4 regions of the Streptomyces sp. NPDC042371 genome follow, and region 1 is predicted to be linked to each of the others. Evidence: riboswitches for the same ligand, from Rfam matches in the RefSeq annotation. Region 1 holds a riboswitch; each other region holds the start of a gene.

Region 1 (3,793 bases):
CTTCGCGATGATCTCGATGCGCTCGTCCAGGGTCATCCGCGGCCAGGGACCGCGCTCGAAGGCCTTGCGGGCGGCGGCGACGGCGCGGTCCACGTCGGCGGGCGCCGCGTGCGGCACCCGGGCGAAGACCTCTCCGGTGTGCGGGGAGACGACGTCGATGACGTCCTTTCCGAGCGGGTCGACCAACTCCCCGCCGATGAACAGCTGTCCGTGTTCCACGAGCTCGGTCATGGCTGACTGCCTCCTGCGGAGCGCTTCCCGACGCGGTTTCCCGACCCGGTTTTCTGACACGGTCTCAGAACTGATACCAGTTCTAGTTCGTGGAGTCCACGGACGGAAGGGGTAACGCAGCCTCCAGACAGTCGACTTGGGCGACTATTGGAACTAGTTCTAGTTATAGTGGTGGCCCCCGGCGAGGGGACCGGCGACGAGAGACGAGGCCCTCATGACCCCTCAGGTGACGGACCCGCCGGTGATCGAGCACGGCGGCGGCGTCTGGAGCATCAAGGTCCCGATCCCCGACAACCCCCTCGGCTTCACCCTCGTCCACCTCCTGGACACCGACGCGGGACCGGTCCTCGTCGACACCGGCTGGGACGACCCGGCGTCCTGGGACACCCTCACCGCCGGGCTCGCCACCTGCGGCGTCGCGGTCGCCGACGTGCACGGCGTCGTCATCACGCACCACCACCCCGACCACCACGGCCTCTCCGGCAAGGTCAGGGACGCCTCAGGGGCGTGGCTCGCCATGCACGACGCGGACGCGTCCGTGGTCCGCCGCACCCGCTCGAACCCGCCGGACCGCTGGTACGCGTACCTGGTGGACAAGCTCACCGCCGCGGGCGCGCCCGCCGACCACCTCGCCCCGCTGATCCTGGCCCGCGACGAGGGCCGCCCCCGCAAGCTTCCCGGCCTCGCCCCCGCCCTCCCCGACCGCTCCATCACCCCCGGCGAGCTCCTCGCCCTGCCCGGCCGCCGCCTGCGCGCGATCTGGACCCCCGGCCACACGCCCGGCCACGTCTGCCTCCACCTGGAGGAGGACCATCCGGCGGGCCTGCGCGGCAACGGCCGCCTCTTCTCCGGCGACCACCTGCTGCCCGGCATCACCCCGCACATCGGCCTGTACGAGGACCCCGAGTCGGAGACCGTCACCGACCCCCTCGGGGACTACCTGGACTCCCTGGAGCGCGTCGGCCGCCTCGACCCCGCGGAGGTCCTGCCCGCCCACCAGCGCACGTTCACCGACGCGCCCGCCCGCGTCCACGAGCTCCTGACCCACCACGAGGAGCGCCTGACCGGACTCCTCACCCTGCTCGCCGAGCCCCTCACCCCCTGGCAGATCGCCGAGCGCATGGAGTGGAACCGCCCCTGGGCCGAGATCCCCTACGGCTCGCGCACCATCGCCGTCTCGGAGGCCGAGGCCCATGTGCGGCGCCTGGTCAAGCTGGGGCGCGCGGAGGCCGTGCCGGGCAGCGACCCGGTCACCTTCGTGGCGGTGTGACCCGGAAGGCGCGCGGACCGGCCGGTAGAGTGAGCGCGTCGTCCTCACGTCCGCCAAGGGGGAAGCCGGTGCGAATCCGGCGCTGACCCGCAGCCGTGTGCCACTGAGCGTGGCGAGCCGGAATGCCCGGCGCGGAACGTGACCGGCTCGCTTCATCGGGACCCCCGATGAGCGGCACCGTCGAGGTATACGGAGCCGGAGCCGCCCGGTAGCCGTGCTCGCACGGTCCGTGCCGCCCCGCTCCCCGCAGGGAGAGGCAACCCGCCCCATCATGAACGTTCGTCGCAGCGCAGCGGTCCTGGCCGCCGCCGTCGCCGTGTTCGGCTCGGCCGCGGCACCGGCCGCCTTCGCGGACGACGCGAAGCCGTCGCCCTCGGCCGCGCTCCCCTCGGGCCTCTACGGCAAGACCGACCCCAAGTTCGACGGCGTCTTCCGCCAGTCGTACGCCCTGCTCGCCCAGGACACCGAGGGCGTCGTGCCCGCCACGAAGGCGGTGGACTGGCTCACCGGCCAGCAGTGCGCGAGCGGCGGCTTCGCGGCGTACCGCGCGGACGCCACCGAGCCCTGCAACTCCAAGACGGCGGTCGACAGCAACTCCACCGCCGCCGCCGTGCAGGCCCTCGCCGCGCTCGGCAAGCAGGACAAGACGGTCAAGAAGAGCGTCGACTGGCTGAAGTCCGTACAGAACAAGGACGGCGGCTGGGGCTACAACCCGGGGCTGCCCAGCGACGCGAACTCCACCGGCATCGTGGTCGGCGCGCTCGTCGCGGCGGGCCAGAACCCGGCGGCGATGAAGTCCCAGGACGGCAAGTCCGCCTACGACGCGCTGCCGAAGCTCGCCATGGACTGCGACAAGGACGGCGGCGCGTTCGGTCTCGCCGACGCCAAGTCCGGCAAGCTCTCGCCGAACGCCGACGCCACCGCGGCCGGTGTCCTCGGCAGCCTCGGCAAGGGCCTCGTCGTCTCCGCGCCCAAGAAGTCCGAGACCGCCGCGCCCAAGTGCGCGAAGCCGGACACCGCCGCGCAGGCCGCGGGCAACGGCGTGGGCTATCTGCTCGACACCCTCGGCAAGACCGACGACCACCTGATGTCGTCGATGCCGGGCTCCACGGACCAGCCGGACTTCGGCAACACGGCCGACTCCGTGCTCGCCCTCGCCGCCGCCGGACAGAGCGAGCGGGCCAAGGCGTCCGCCGACTGGCTCGCGAAGAACTCCGCGGACTGGGCGAAGCAGTCGGGCCCCGCCGCCTACTCCCAGCTGATCTTCGCCGCGCACGCGGCAGGCATGGACCCGCGCGACTTCGGCGGCGCCGACCTCGTCAAGCAGCTGAACGCCACGGGCCCGGCCCCGGAGACCGCCTCGAAGTCCCCGTCCGCTTCGGACGCGGACGAGAAGGACGACGACGGCGGCGTCAGCGTCTGGTGGATCATCGGCGTCGGCATGGTCGCGGGCATCGGCATCGGCTTCCTGTACAGCGGCAACCGCAAGAAGAAGCAGCCGTGACGCGGGGCCGTGTGCGGCGCGGCCGCCCGGCAGCCGTGGCGTTCCTCGCCGCGCTGCTGAGTGTCCTCGCCGCCGCGCCCGCCCAGGCCGCCGGTTACCGCTACTGGTCGTTCTGGGAGCGGGACGGCGAGCAGTGGACGTACGCCACCCAGGGGCCGGGCACCGCGACCCCCGACGACGGCGACGTGCAGGGCTTCCGCTTCTCGGTCTCCGACGACTCGAAGGACTCCGCGAAGCCCCGCGGCCCCGCCGACTTCGCGGACCTCTGCAAGGACACCCCGGCGAAGGACGGCCGCAAGCGCGTCGGCCTCGTCGTCGACTTCGGCACGGCGGGCGACGCCCCCGGCGGCGAGCGGCCGCCGAAGCCGCGCACCGCCTGCGCGCAGGTCGCCGAGGACGCCACCAGCGCGGAGGCCCTCGCCGCCGTCGCCAAGCCGCTGCGCTACGACAACAAGGCGCTGCTGTGCGCCATCGAGGACTACCCGAAGTCGGGCTGCGGCGAGCAGGTCTCCGGCGACGGGGACCCGAGCGGCAAGGAGACCGTGACCACCGAGGCGCAGGCGAACGCCGACGACGGCGACGGCGGGCCCTCCGTGGGCCTGATCGCCGGAATCGCCGCCGTCGCGCTGCTCGGCGGTGCCGGTATCTGGCAGGCCCGGCGCCGCCGCGGCTGACGCGGGGCCCCGAACAGACACGACGACACGACGACGCGACGACACGGACAGCACCATGACGGACCACGGCAACGGCGCGCCCGCCCTCCTGCGGCGCCGCCTCGCCCCCGCGGC
Region 2 (3,793 bases), on a different contig from region 1:
GTGTGGATCTGGGTGTCCGGCCGCACCCCGCTGGTGGAGAGGCGGAAGGACTCGGTGGCCCAGGCCAGGTACGCGGGGTGGTCGGCGGCGCGCAGCGGCAGCGTTTCGCGCAGTGCGGGCTCGTCGACCTGGATGACCGAAGTGCCCGCCGCCTCCAGGTCGTCGACCTCGTCGCGCAGGGCGAGGGCGACCTGGCGGGCGGTGTCGCCGAGCGGCTGGTCGTCGCGGACGAAGGACCAGGCGAGCATGGTGACGGGGCCGGTGAGCATGCCCTTGACCGGGCGGTCGGTGAGGGAGTTGGCGTACGTCGTCCAGCGCACCGTCATCGGCTCGGGGCGCGAGATGTCACCGGCCAGGACCGGCGGGCGGACGTAGCGGGTGCCGTACGACTGGACCCAGCCGTGCTGCGTGGCGAGGTAGCCGGTGAGCTGTTCGGCGAAGTACTGCACCATGTCGTTGCGCTCGGGCTCGCCGTGCACCAGGACGTCGATGCCGGTCTTCTCCTGGAAGGAGATCACGTCCTGGATCTCCGTCTTGATGCGGTCCTCGTAGCCCGCCGTGGTGATGCGCCCGGCGCGCAGGTCGGCGCGGGCCGTGCGCAGTTCGTCGGTCTGCGGGAACGAGCCGATGGTCGTCGTCGGCAGCAGCGGCAGGCCGAGGTGGGCGCGCTGGGCTGCGGTCCGCTCGGCGTAGGGCTGGGAGCGGCGCGCGTCGGCGTCGGTGACGGCACCGGCGCGGGCCCGGACGGCCGGGTCATGAGTGATCGGGGATTCGGCGCGCGAGGCCAGGTCCGCCTTGTTGGCCGACAGTTCGGCCGTGATGGTGTCGGTGCCCTGGGCCAGCCCCTTGGCGAGGGTGGCCACCTCGTTCGTCTTCTGCCGGGCGAAGGCGAGCCAGCGCAGGATCTGCGGCTCGATGTCCCGTTCGAGGGCGGTGTCGATGGGGACGTGGAGGAGGGAGCAGGAGGCGGCCACGTCGACCCGCTCGGCGAGCCCGAGCAGGGTGCCGAGGGTGGTGAGGGACTTGGCCAGGTCGTTGATCCAGATGTTGCGGCCGTTGACGACACCGGCGACCAGGCGCTTGCCGGGCAGTCCGCCGACCGCGGCGAGGGCGTCGAGGTTCGCGGCGGCGGCCTCGGTGAAGTCGAGGGCGAGGCCCTCGACCGGGGCCTTGGCGAGCACCGGGAGGGCGTCGCCGAGCCGGTCGAAGTACGAGGCGACGAGGAGCTTGGAGCGGTCGGTGAGGGCGCCGAGGTCGCGGTAGGCGCGCTCGGCCGCGTTCAGCTCGGCCGGGGTGCGGTCCTGGACGAGGGCAGGCTCGTCGAGCTGGACCCATTCGGCGCCCGCCGCGCGCAGGTCGGCGAGCACCTCGGCGTACACCGGAAGGAGGCGGTCGAGGAGGGTCAGCGGGTCGAAGTCGGCGGCCACCCCGGGGGCGGGCTTGGCGAGCAGGAGGTAGGTGACCGGGCCGACGAGCACGGGCCGCGCCGTCAGGCCCAGCGCCTGGGCCTCCTTGAACTCGGTGACCTGCTTGGTGGAGTCGGCGGTGAACACCGTGCCAGGACCCAGCTCGGGCACCAGGTAGTGGTAGTTGGTGTCGAACCACTTCGTCATCTCAAGCGGCGCCACGTCCTGCGTGCCGCGCGCCATGGCGAAGAACCCGTCGAGCGGGTCCGCGTCGCCCGCGGCGCGGTGGCGCTCGGGGACGGCGCCGACCATGACGGTGGTGTCCAGGACGTGGTCGTAGTACGAGAAGTCGCCGGTGGGGACTTCTCCGATGCCCGCGTCGGAGAGTTCCTGCCAGTTGGTGCGGCGGAGGTCGGCGGCGGTGCTCCGGAGGGCGTCGGCGGTGACGCGGCCCTTCCAGTAGCCCTCGATGGCCTTCTTGAGTTCGCGGTTGCGGCCCTGGCGGGGGTAGCCGTACACGGTGGCCCGTGCTGCCGCGGCTGCGGTCTTGGTGGTCACGGAGATCTCCTTCGAGAGACGTATCCCGGGGATCCCGGAGACCTGCGCGGCCAAGAAGGAGTGACATACCGGCGGGCACCGTCTCGCGCGGCAAGGCGCGGTCATCCGCTCGGTATGTACGCCGACCCGCCCTCGAGGTCACCGGAATATCCGCGCACGAATGGCTCGGGCACGGACAGCGGGCAGGTCTTCGGACTCGCGGGCGCATCCTCCCGGGGGAGGACACCTACTGGCCGTCGCTTCCCAGGTCCCGTTCGTCGGGGCCCAGTGCGTGATGACGGCGGTCGTTCCCACTCACCGCTGCGGGGCAGTCCCGGATTCCCACCGGGTTCCCTCTTGCGACGCTCCCGTCTGGCGGACGGGGCGAACCAGCTGCGCCGATCACCCTACGGGGTGGCGGTGGAGCAGTGCTAGGGCCGCCGGATTCCGGACGGTCGCCTCGAGCACTTACCTCGAACGCTCGTCCACCGGCACGGCAGCGCGCGGCAGCTGGGGCTCCACCAGCGGGCGGAACAGCTTCCGCACCGGCGGAGTCGACAGCAGGAACACCGTGGTGACGACGGAGAGGGTGAGGAGGATCTGGCCGACCGCGCCCAGGTCCTTCAGGACCGGATACAGGCCCGCCGCCTCGCCCGCGCGGATCAGCAGGCCGTGCAGGAGGTACGGGTACATCGTGGCGGCGCCGAGAGCGGTGAAGGGCGTACGGCGCCGGGGCACGCAGGCGAAGAACGCGGCGACCAGCACCGCGCTGAGCGCGAAGATGCCGACGCGCACGGCGAGGTACCGCGGCCAGCTGATGTCGAGCTCCGTGTAGCCGACGTCCATGGACAGCCAGTGCTCGTCGGGCGCGGGGATCCACAGATATGCCGCGACCACGGCGCAGACCAGCGCCACCACGCCACAGCGGCGGGCCACCTTCGTGCGCAGGAGGGCGAAGTGCTCCGGGCGCAGGTTCATGCCGAGGACGAACCAGGGCAGGAACATCAGCACGCGCGGCAGCGCCAGGTCGTAACCCATCGTCGTGAGACCGGCCGCGAGGGAGACCACCACGGCGATCGGCACCGGGTGGCGGACCGCCCGCCACAGGGGTGTGCTCAGCCGCCACAGGAACAGGGCGACGAGGAACCAGCAGAGGTAGGTGGGTTCCGTGGGGGTGAAGCTGTACGGCTCGCCCCGCACCGCGCTGTACGTGGCGGAGTACGCCGCCTCGAACAGGAGGTAGGGGATCAGCACCCCTTCGATCAGTTTGCGCACCTGGTCGGGGCGGCCGGTGAAGCGCTGCGAGAAGTAGCCGCACAGCAGGATGAACGCCGGCATGTGGAAGGCGTAGACCACGGTGTGGACCGCCTGCAGCGTGTGCGTGCCGGAGACGATCTGTTCCCAGGAGTGGCCGAGGGCGACCAGCACGATCAGGAGGAACTTCGCGTTGTCGAAGAACGGATCGCGCGAGTCGAGCGGCTTCTGGACGTTCGGGGATTTCTGGGTGCTCTGGGGGGTGTTCTGGTTGTTACGCAGCCGTGTGGGGGTCGGCATCCGCATCAGGCCTTCGACCTCCCTGCCGTTGGAGACTCCACCGGCTGCCATGGAGCCAGGCGACCTCCTCCACGTCTGGCATGGGTCCAGTACAGGCGGCTGTCGAGGCCGAGCATCGTGAGCACGACGCCGCCCGACGACAGCGGAGCGCTCGACGGCGCGCCCGCGGGGAGCACGCCGGTGTGGTTCCACTGCGGCCGGTTCCTCGCGACGCCCGACGTGCCCCAGGCCGTGGCGACATCGCCGGTGGCCGTCCTGGCCGCGAGCAGGACACCGCCCCAGTCGTCCGCGGTCAC
Region 3 (3,793 bases), on a different contig from region 1:
AGGAGAGGAGATGGGTGGGCCGGTCGGCGAGCGCGACGATGTCGAGGGCGGCGAGCGACTCGGCGACCCGGGCGCGGACCTCGGGGTCGGGCAGGCCGAGGTTGAGCGGGCCGAAGGACACGTCCTGCTCGACCGAGGCGGCGAACAGCTGGTCGTCGGGGTCCTGGACGACCAGCTGGACGGTCGTACGCAGCCGGGTCAGGCCCTTGCGGTCGTACGTGACGGGGGCGCCCTCCAGGGTCAAGTTCCCCCGGTCCGGGCGCAGTCCGCCGCTGAGCAGGCGCATCAGGGTCGTCTTGCCGCTGCCGTTGCGCCCGAGGAGCGCGAGCGCGCGCCCCTCGACGACGTCGAAGTCCAGGCCGCTGAGCACGGTGGGCCCGTCCTCGTACGCGTACGCCGCCGCTTGCAGGGCGACCACGGACCCGCGGGGTCCGCTGGGAGCGTCCGGCTCGCGAAGAGCCCTCGGCTCACTCATGGCAGGAACCTTTCCAGTACGAGGGTGAGGGCCACCAGGCCCACGAGAAGTGCCGCGCCCGCCGTGATGAAGGGGCGCGAGATGCGGGCCTCGGGCACCAGGACGCGCAGGGTGCCGTCGTAGCCGCGGCCCGCGAGCCCGGCCTGCAGACGGCTCGCCCGGTCGAAGGCGCGCACGAACGCGGTGGCGCCGAGACCTGCGAGGGAGCGCCAGGTGGCGGCGCGGGTGGTGTGCCCGAGCCGGGCGGCCTGCGCCTGCCGGATGCGGCTCATGGAGTCCAGGAGCAGGAAACTCATCCGGTAGGTGACGAGTGCGACGTCCACGACCGGTGCGGGCACGCCCGCTTTCACCAGGCGGGGCAGCAGGTCCGACATCGGTGTGGTGAAGGCGAAAAGCAGCACGCCGAGCGAGGCGGCGGAGGTCCGCAGGAGCAGCCCGCCCGCACGCGCCGGACCGCCCTCCGCGAAGGTCACGAACCCTTCGGGGCCGCCGACTTGGACGAGCAGGGTGAGTGCGCCGGTGACACAGAAGCCGAGCGGCACGCGGTAGGCGCGCCACAGCTTGCGGGGCGGCACACCGGCGGGGCCGAGCAGCAGGACGACTGCGGCGGCCAGGACCAGGACGGCGCCCGGCCAGGGCGGCAGCGAGATGGCGAGGATCGTGAGGCCGAGCCCGAGCACGGCCTTGTCCACGGGGTGCCGGCGGCGCCAGCGACTGCTGTGCGCCGCCGCATCGAGGGGCAGCACGCCGGGTCAGACCTGCTCGGTCTCGGCCCGGGCACCGTCCGCGCCGACCGGCGCGTCCGGCCCGGCAGCCCGCTCCGCACGCGCCTGTTCCGCACGCGCCTGTTCCGCGCCTTGCTTGCGGCCCTTGCGCAGCCCGAAGTAGTAGGCGAGGACGCCCGCGCCGAGGGCGGCCTGCAGGGCGAAGAGCGCCGACTCGACCTCCCCGGACGGGGGTTCGTACAGCGGCGAGAACCACGGCTCGTAGTCCGGCTTGATCTCGGTGATCGCCGTCTCGGCCTGGGCATCGGCCCCGGCGAACGGCTCCTCCTCGTCGTCGCCGAGTCCCAGCGCGATCGGCAGCACGGCGAGCGCGGCCACGATGAGGAGCAGCAGGGTGTTGATCTTCGCGTTGCGGCTCATCAGGCACTGGCCCCCGTCTGCGTCTCGGTCGACTTTGTCGGCTCGGCCGACTTGCTCGGTTCGGTCGGCTTGGTCGTCACGTCCGTCTGCTTGCGCTGCAGCAGCACGCCGAGGCGCGTGAGTTCGCCCTTGCTCGACTGCACGAGGAGCCGCATCACCAGGACGGTGAGGAGTCCTTCGCTGACCGCAAGCGGAATCTGCGTGACGGCGAAGATGCCGCCGAACTTGCCCAGGGCGCCGAGGAAGCCGCTGCTGGGGTCGGGGAACGCCAGGGCCAGCTGGACGCTGGTGACGCAGTACGTGGACAGGTCGGCGACGAACGCGCCGAAGAACACGGCGACCATGAGCGGCACGTCGTACCGCTTGAGGAGCCGGTAGACCGCGTATCCCGCCCAGGGCCCGACGATCGCCATGGAGAACACGTTGGCGCCCAGGGTGGTGAGCCCGCCGTGGGCGAGCAGCAGCGCCTGGAAGAGCAGGGTGATGGTGCCGAGCACCGTCATGATCGGTGGCCGGAACAGGATCGCCCCGAGTCCGGTCCCCGTCGGGTGCGAGCAACTGCCCGTCACAGAAGGGATCTTCAGGGCGGAAAGGACGAACGTGAAGGCTCCGGAGGCGCCGAGGAGCAGGGTGCTCTCCGGGTGTTCCTTGACTTCACGGGTCAGGGAGCGGACTCCGTGTACGACGAACGGCGCGGACGCTACGCCCCAGGCGATCGCGTGCGCCGGTGGGAGGAAACCCTCGGCTATGTGCATGGCTCGGCAGACCCTCTCCAGCACCTCGTGGATGGACAACGCGCCTTGGCCGGTCTCCTGGCTGACGGGTCGTACCGACCGGACTCCGCCTTCCCGGGCACGTGAGTACCCAGTGGCTGCCGCGAGGGCTGGAGCCGGACTTCCCGATCACAGTGGCGAGGGCCGCACCGGCATCACACCGGATTTCCCGTTCACCAAGGCGTGGCGACATTAGTGCGCAACGGACGTGCTGACAACTTGCGGGCTCGTTGCGCCGGTGGCACGCGCGAGCGCGCATACACCACGTGCGCCCCTGTTCAGAGGCTGTGCACCGAGTTGGCAGGTGGCGTGGAGCGGACGCGGCAGGGGGGCGCACAGGGGACGCAGAAGTGGGTCTGGAGCCGTCAGCTCCGGGCGTCCGGCGGCGGGGGCGGCTTCGGCGCTCCGCGCGGGGGTGCGATCTTCGCGTACGCGACGGGGGATCCGGCGGCGGCCGGGACCTTCTCCGCGGCGCGGTCCGGGTTCGGCGGCAGCAGTACGTCACGGCGGGCACCCGGGTCCCAGCCGGTCTCCACGACGCGCTTCTGCACGACGATCGCGCCGAAGAGGACGGCCACGCCGATCAGCAGCATCAGGACGAACCCGCCAGTCTCCTCCGTCTTGGCCGCATAACCGACGAGTGTGCCGAACCAGCCGAAGTCGGCGCCCCCGAAGGTGGTGTTCTCCTCCCCGAAGGCGCCGAGGACCTTCAGGAGCAGCGCGGGCAGGAAGGTGATGATGACGCCGTTGACGAAGGCGCCGAGGGCCGCGCCGCGGCGGCCGCCGGTCACGTTGCCGTAGCCCCCGGCCGCGCGCCGGTGAAGAAGTGCGGGACCAGACCGGGCAGGACGAGGGCGAGTCCGAAGGCCGGGTGGAAGATCCAGGCGAGCAGGCAGAGGCTGACGAGGCCGCCGACGAAGCTGGAGATGAAGCCGATGGGGACGGCGTTCTGTGCGTAGGGGAAGACGATGGGCGCGTCGAGGGAGGGGACCGCGCCGGGCCCCAGTTTCCTGGCGATGCCCTGGAAGGCCGGGACGAGTTCGCCGAGGATCGTGCGGACGCCGAAGAGGATCACGGCGACGGCGATGCCGAACTGGAGGCCCTGCATGTTCGCGCCAGTCGGCCGCGGGCGCGTCGAAGGGCACGGCTGCCACGGGGAGGATCTCGTTCAGCGCTGCCATGTCCATGATTCTCTCCGACGCGCGCGGCCCGGCACGTCCGCAGCGCCGTTCGGGGCGGAGCCACGCTGGGGCGCCCCCGGAAAGAGTGACCTGGCGAGGGTGGATGGCCCAGGGGTGATTGGCCCCACCGCTGCGGGAGGTACATCTGCGGCTGCACCGCCACGGACCCTGCGGCGGCCGCACCGCCACGAATGGAGACGCCTTGAAGGCAGCAACGAC
Region 4 (3,793 bases), 740 kb from region 1:
GCGCGAACCTCATCTCCGTGAAGCTCTTCGGCGAGCTGGAGTTCTGGTTCTCGATGGTCAAGGTCACCGCCATCATCGGCATGATCCTGATCTGCGTCGGCATCCTCACCATCGGCTTCTCCGACGCCGGTGACACCGCCACCGTGGCCCACCTGTGGAACCAGGGCGGTTTCTTCCCCAACGGCATCGGCTCCACGCTGATGACCCTGCAGATCGTGATGTTCGCCTTCCTCGCCGTCGAGCTGGTCGGCGTCACCGCGGGCGAGTCCAAGGACCCGAAGACCGTCCTGCCCAAGGCCATCAACACCGTGCCGTGGCGCATCGCCGTCTTCTACGTCGGCGCGCTCATCATGATCCTGTCGGTCGTCCCGTGGACCTCCTTCAAGCCCGGTGTCTCGCCGTTCGTCGCGGCCTTCGAGGAGATGGGTCTCGGCGTCGGCGCCGCGATCGTGAACTTCGTGGTCCTCACCGCCGCGCTCTCCTCCTGCAACTCCGGCATGTACTCCACCGGCCGCATGCTGCGCGACCTCGCGATGAACGGCCAGGGCCCCAAGTTCTTCACCAAGCTCACGAAGAACGGCCTGCCGCTCATCGGCACCACGGCCTCCGCCGCGTTCATGCTGGTCGGCGTCTGGATCAACTACCAGTGGCCGGGCGAGGCGTTCAACTACGTCGTCTCCTTCGCGACCATCTCCGGCATGTGGGCCTGGATCATGATCCTGGCCTGCCAGATCCGCTACCGCCGCAAGGCCGACCGCGGTGAGCTGCCGCAGTCCACCTTCCGGGCCCCGGGCGCCCCGTACACCAGCTGGTTCGCCCTGCTCTTCATCGGCATGGTCATCGTGATGATGGGCATCGACAAGGACGCGCGGATCTCGCTGTACGCCGCTCCGGTCTGGGCCGCGATCCTGACGGTCTCCTACCTGATCCTCAAGAGCCGCAACCCGGAGGCCGCGGCCTTCAACAAGCGCAAGATCGGCGCCTCCGGCGGGGTCTCCTCGGAAGACTCCCTCTCCAAGGACTGAGGCTCCCCAAGGCCACCGTCCAGCATTCGGGCCCGCGCGTACCACACTTCGGTACGCGCGGGCCCCTCTGCTTATCCTGGCTGCCATGCTGACCATCACCCAGGCCCTCCACGACCAGATCGTCGCGCACGCGCGCCAGGACCACCCCGACGAGGCGTGCGGCGTGGTCGCGGGCCCGGAGGGCACCGGACGTCCCGAGCGGTTCATCCCGATGCTGAACGCCGCCCGCTCGCCCACGTTCTACGAGTTCGACTCGGGTGACCTGCTCAAGCTCTACCGCGAGATGGACGACCGCGACGAGGAGCCGGTGATCGTCTACCACTCGCACACCGCCACCGAGGCGTACCCCTCGCGCACCGACATCACCTACGCCAACGAGCCCGGCGCGCACTACGTCCTGGTCTCCACGGCGGACACCGACGACGCGGGCCCCTTCCAGTTCCGCTCGTACCGGATCGTGGACGGCGAGGTCACCGAAGAAGAAGTAAAGGTCGTCGAGGCATACTGAGCTTTACTCAAGAGGGCGGCAGGAGCCAGGAAGCCGGTGCGAAACCGGCACGGTCCCGCCACTGTGACCCCACTCCGAAGCCGGGGCGGGGGAGTCAGGAACTGACCTGCCGTCCTCCTCCACGCAACGCAGGGGACGCGGAAATCCCCTGGAGGAGGCAGTTCAGCCATGTCCCGCCACACCGGCATACGCGCCCTGGCCGCCGCGGCCCTGCTCGTCCCGCTCGCCGCGTGCTCCTCGTCGGACTCGGGCGACGCGGGCGGTGACACCAAGCCCGCGGCCAAGACCGCCGGATTCCCGTACACCGTCACCAACTGCGGTGTGAAGACGACGTACGACGCACCCCCGAAGCGCGCCGTCACCATGAACCAGCACGCCACCGAAGTCATGCTGGAACTCGGCCTCAAGGACCACCTCGCGGGCACGGCCTACCTCGACGACAAGGTCCTGCCGCAGTATGAGAAGGCGTACGACTCCATCCCGGTCCTCGCCAAGGAGTACCCCTCCTACGAGAAGCTGCTCGCCGCCAACCCCGACTACGTGTACGGCGGATACGCGAGCGCCTTCCTCGCGAGCGACGGCCGCAGCCGCTCCGCGCTCGCCAAGTCCGGCATCGAAAGCCGCCTCAACGTCGAGGGCTGCGCGAAGCGGCCCGTCTCCATGGACGACGTCTACCGCGAGATCCGCGAGGTCGGCTCCACCTTCGGGGTGCGGGCCCGCGCGGACAAGTGGGTGAGCGGCGCTCAGCGCGAACTCGCCGCCACCGCAGAGAAGTCGAAGGGCAAGAAGTCCCGCTCCGTCTTCGTCTACGACAGCGGCGACAAGACCGCGTTCACGGCGGGCGGCCGCGGCATCGGCAACGACATCATCAAGCGGGCGGGCGGCCGCAACGTCTTCGCCGACGTGGACAAGTCCTTCAGCGACGCGTCCTGGGAGTCCGTCGTGAAGAACAGGCCCGAGACCATCCTGATCCTCGACTACGGCGCCACGACCGTCGCCCAGAAGAAGAAGCGCCTCCTCGACGATCCGGTCCTCCAGGACGTCCCCGCCGTCAAGAACAAGAGCTTCGCGGTGCTGCCGCTGTCGGACATGGTCACGGGAGTACGAGCACCCGAGGCGGTGAGGAAGCTGGCGGCGCAGCTGTGAGCGGCCAGCGCACCCAGCTGCGGGAGAGCAGCCCCGCGGGGCAGGGTTCCCAGCCCGTCCGGCGTTTGACGAGCCCGAAGGGCGATCGGCGGAGCTCAGGGGGGCGGCGCCTGGTCGTCCTGACGGTGCTCGCCGTCGCCCTCGCCGCCGTGACGCTCGCCGGGCTGGCCCTCGGTTCCGTCCGCATCCCCACCGCCGACGTCCTGGAGATCCTCACGGGCCGCGCGGAGCCTTCGCCGTTCCGCACCATCGTCCTTGACGTGCGGCTCCCGAGGATCATCCTCGGAGCCACCGTCGGAGCAGGACTCGCCGTCATCGGCACCGTCCTCCAGGCCCTCGTCCGCAACCCCCTCGCCGACCCGTTCCTGCTCGGCGTCTCCTCGGGCGCCTCCGTCGGCGCGGTCGGCGCGATCGTGCTCGGCTCCGCCTTCGGCCTCGGCGCCGCCCTGTCGACCAGCGTCACCATCCCGGCCGCCTCCTTCGCGGGCGCCCTGATCTCACTGGTCCTCGTCTACGCCCTGGCCCGCAGCGGAGGCGGCGGCTTCGCCACCGGCAGGCTGATCCTCGCGGGCGTCGCCGTCTCGTACATCCTGACCGCGCTGACCAGCCTCATCCTGGTCACCGCCGACAGCGCGGACCACCTCAAGGAGGTCCTGTACTGGACGCTCGGCGGCCTCGGCAACGCCCGCTGGGACATGCTCGCCCTGCCCTGCGTCACCCTCATCCTCGGCACGGCCCTCCTGATGTCGATGGCCCGCCCCCTCGACCTGCTCCTCGCCGGTGAGGAGGGCGCCACCGTCCTCGGCCTGGACGCCACCCGGTTCCGTGCCGGAGTCTTCGTCCTCGCCTCGCTCCTCACCGGCGCCCTGGTCGCCTACAGCGGAGCCATCGGATTCGTCGGCCTGATGGTGCCGCACGCCGCCCGCATGCTGGTCGGCGCCGCGCACCGCGCACTGCTCCCGGTCGTCGCGCTGATGGGCGCGGTCTTCCTGGTCGCCGCCGACCTCGCCGCACGCACCGTCGCCGCGCCGCAGGACATCCCCGTCGGCGTGCTCACCGCGCTCACCGGCGGCCCGTTCTTCCTGTGGCTGCTGAGGCGGCGCAACGAAGGAGT

The links. A riboswitch is a leader RNA that binds a small molecule or an ion and turns the genes downstream of it on or off. The one in region 1 is predicted to bind cobalamin.
Region 2: it holds a riboswitch for cobalamin, as region 1 does, so the genes downstream of both, metE (5-methyltetrahydropteroyltriglutamate--homocysteine S-methyltransferase) here and AC068B_RS01885 (prenyltransferase/squalene oxidase repeat-containing protein) in region 1, are expected to answer to the same signal.
Region 3: it holds a riboswitch for cobalamin, as region 1 does, so the genes downstream of both, AC068B_RS27695 (energy-coupling factor ABC transporter permease) here and AC068B_RS01885 (prenyltransferase/squalene oxidase repeat-containing protein) in region 1, are expected to answer to the same signal.
Region 4: it holds a riboswitch for cobalamin, as region 1 does, so the genes downstream of both, AC068B_RS05120 (ABC transporter substrate-binding protein) here and AC068B_RS01885 (prenyltransferase/squalene oxidase repeat-containing protein) in region 1, are expected to answer to the same signal.

The regions. Positions count from the first base shown of each region.
Region 1 covers NZ_JBWKAP010000001.1:420,417-424,209, forward strand. Annotated here, with positions in the region: gene AC068B_RS01875 (aldehyde dehydrogenase) at 1-231, opposite strand, end outside; gene AC068B_RS01880 (MBL fold metallo-hydrolase) at 446-1,501, shown strand; cobalamin riboswitch at 1,526-1,649, shown strand; gene AC068B_RS01885 (prenyltransferase/squalene oxidase repeat-containing protein) at 1,773-3,005, shown strand; gene AC068B_RS01890 (SCO2322 family protein) at 3,002-3,679, shown strand; gene AC068B_RS01895 (energy-coupling factor transporter transmembrane component T) at 3,735-3,793, shown strand, end outside.
Region 2 covers NZ_JBWKAP010000003.1:209,838-213,630, forward strand. Annotated here, with positions in the region: gene metE (5-methyltetrahydropteroyltriglutamate--homocysteine S-methyltransferase) at 1-1,964, opposite strand, end outside; cobalamin riboswitch at 2,129-2,352, opposite strand; gene AC068B_RS10595 (acyltransferase family protein) at 2,412-3,548, opposite strand; gene AC068B_RS10600 (PIG-L family deacetylase) at 3,503-3,793, opposite strand, start outside.
Region 3 covers NZ_JBWKAP010000009.1:213,754-217,546, reverse strand. Annotated here, with positions in the region: gene AC068B_RS27710 (energy-coupling factor ABC transporter ATP-binding protein) at 1-475, opposite strand, end outside; gene cbiQ (cobalt ECF transporter T component CbiQ) at 472-1,221, opposite strand; gene AC068B_RS27700 (energy-coupling factor ABC transporter substrate-binding protein) at 1,228-1,620, opposite strand; gene AC068B_RS27695 (energy-coupling factor ABC transporter permease) at 1,620-2,375, opposite strand; cobalamin riboswitch at 2,406-2,589, opposite strand; partial or broken gene AC068B_RS27690 (PTS transporter subunit IIC) at 2,759-3,501, opposite strand; gene AC068B_RS27685 (DUF3048 domain-containing protein) at 3,777-3,793, shown strand, end outside.
Region 4 covers NZ_JBWKAP010000001.1:1,156,378-1,160,170, reverse strand. Annotated here, with positions in the region: gene AC068B_RS05130 (amino acid permease) at 1-1,025, shown strand, start outside; gene AC068B_RS05125 (M67 family metallopeptidase) at 1,111-1,533, shown strand; cobalamin riboswitch at 1,537-1,657, shown strand; gene AC068B_RS05120 (ABC transporter substrate-binding protein) at 1,702-2,679, shown strand; gene AC068B_RS05115 (FecCD family ABC transporter permease) at 2,745-3,793, shown strand, end outside.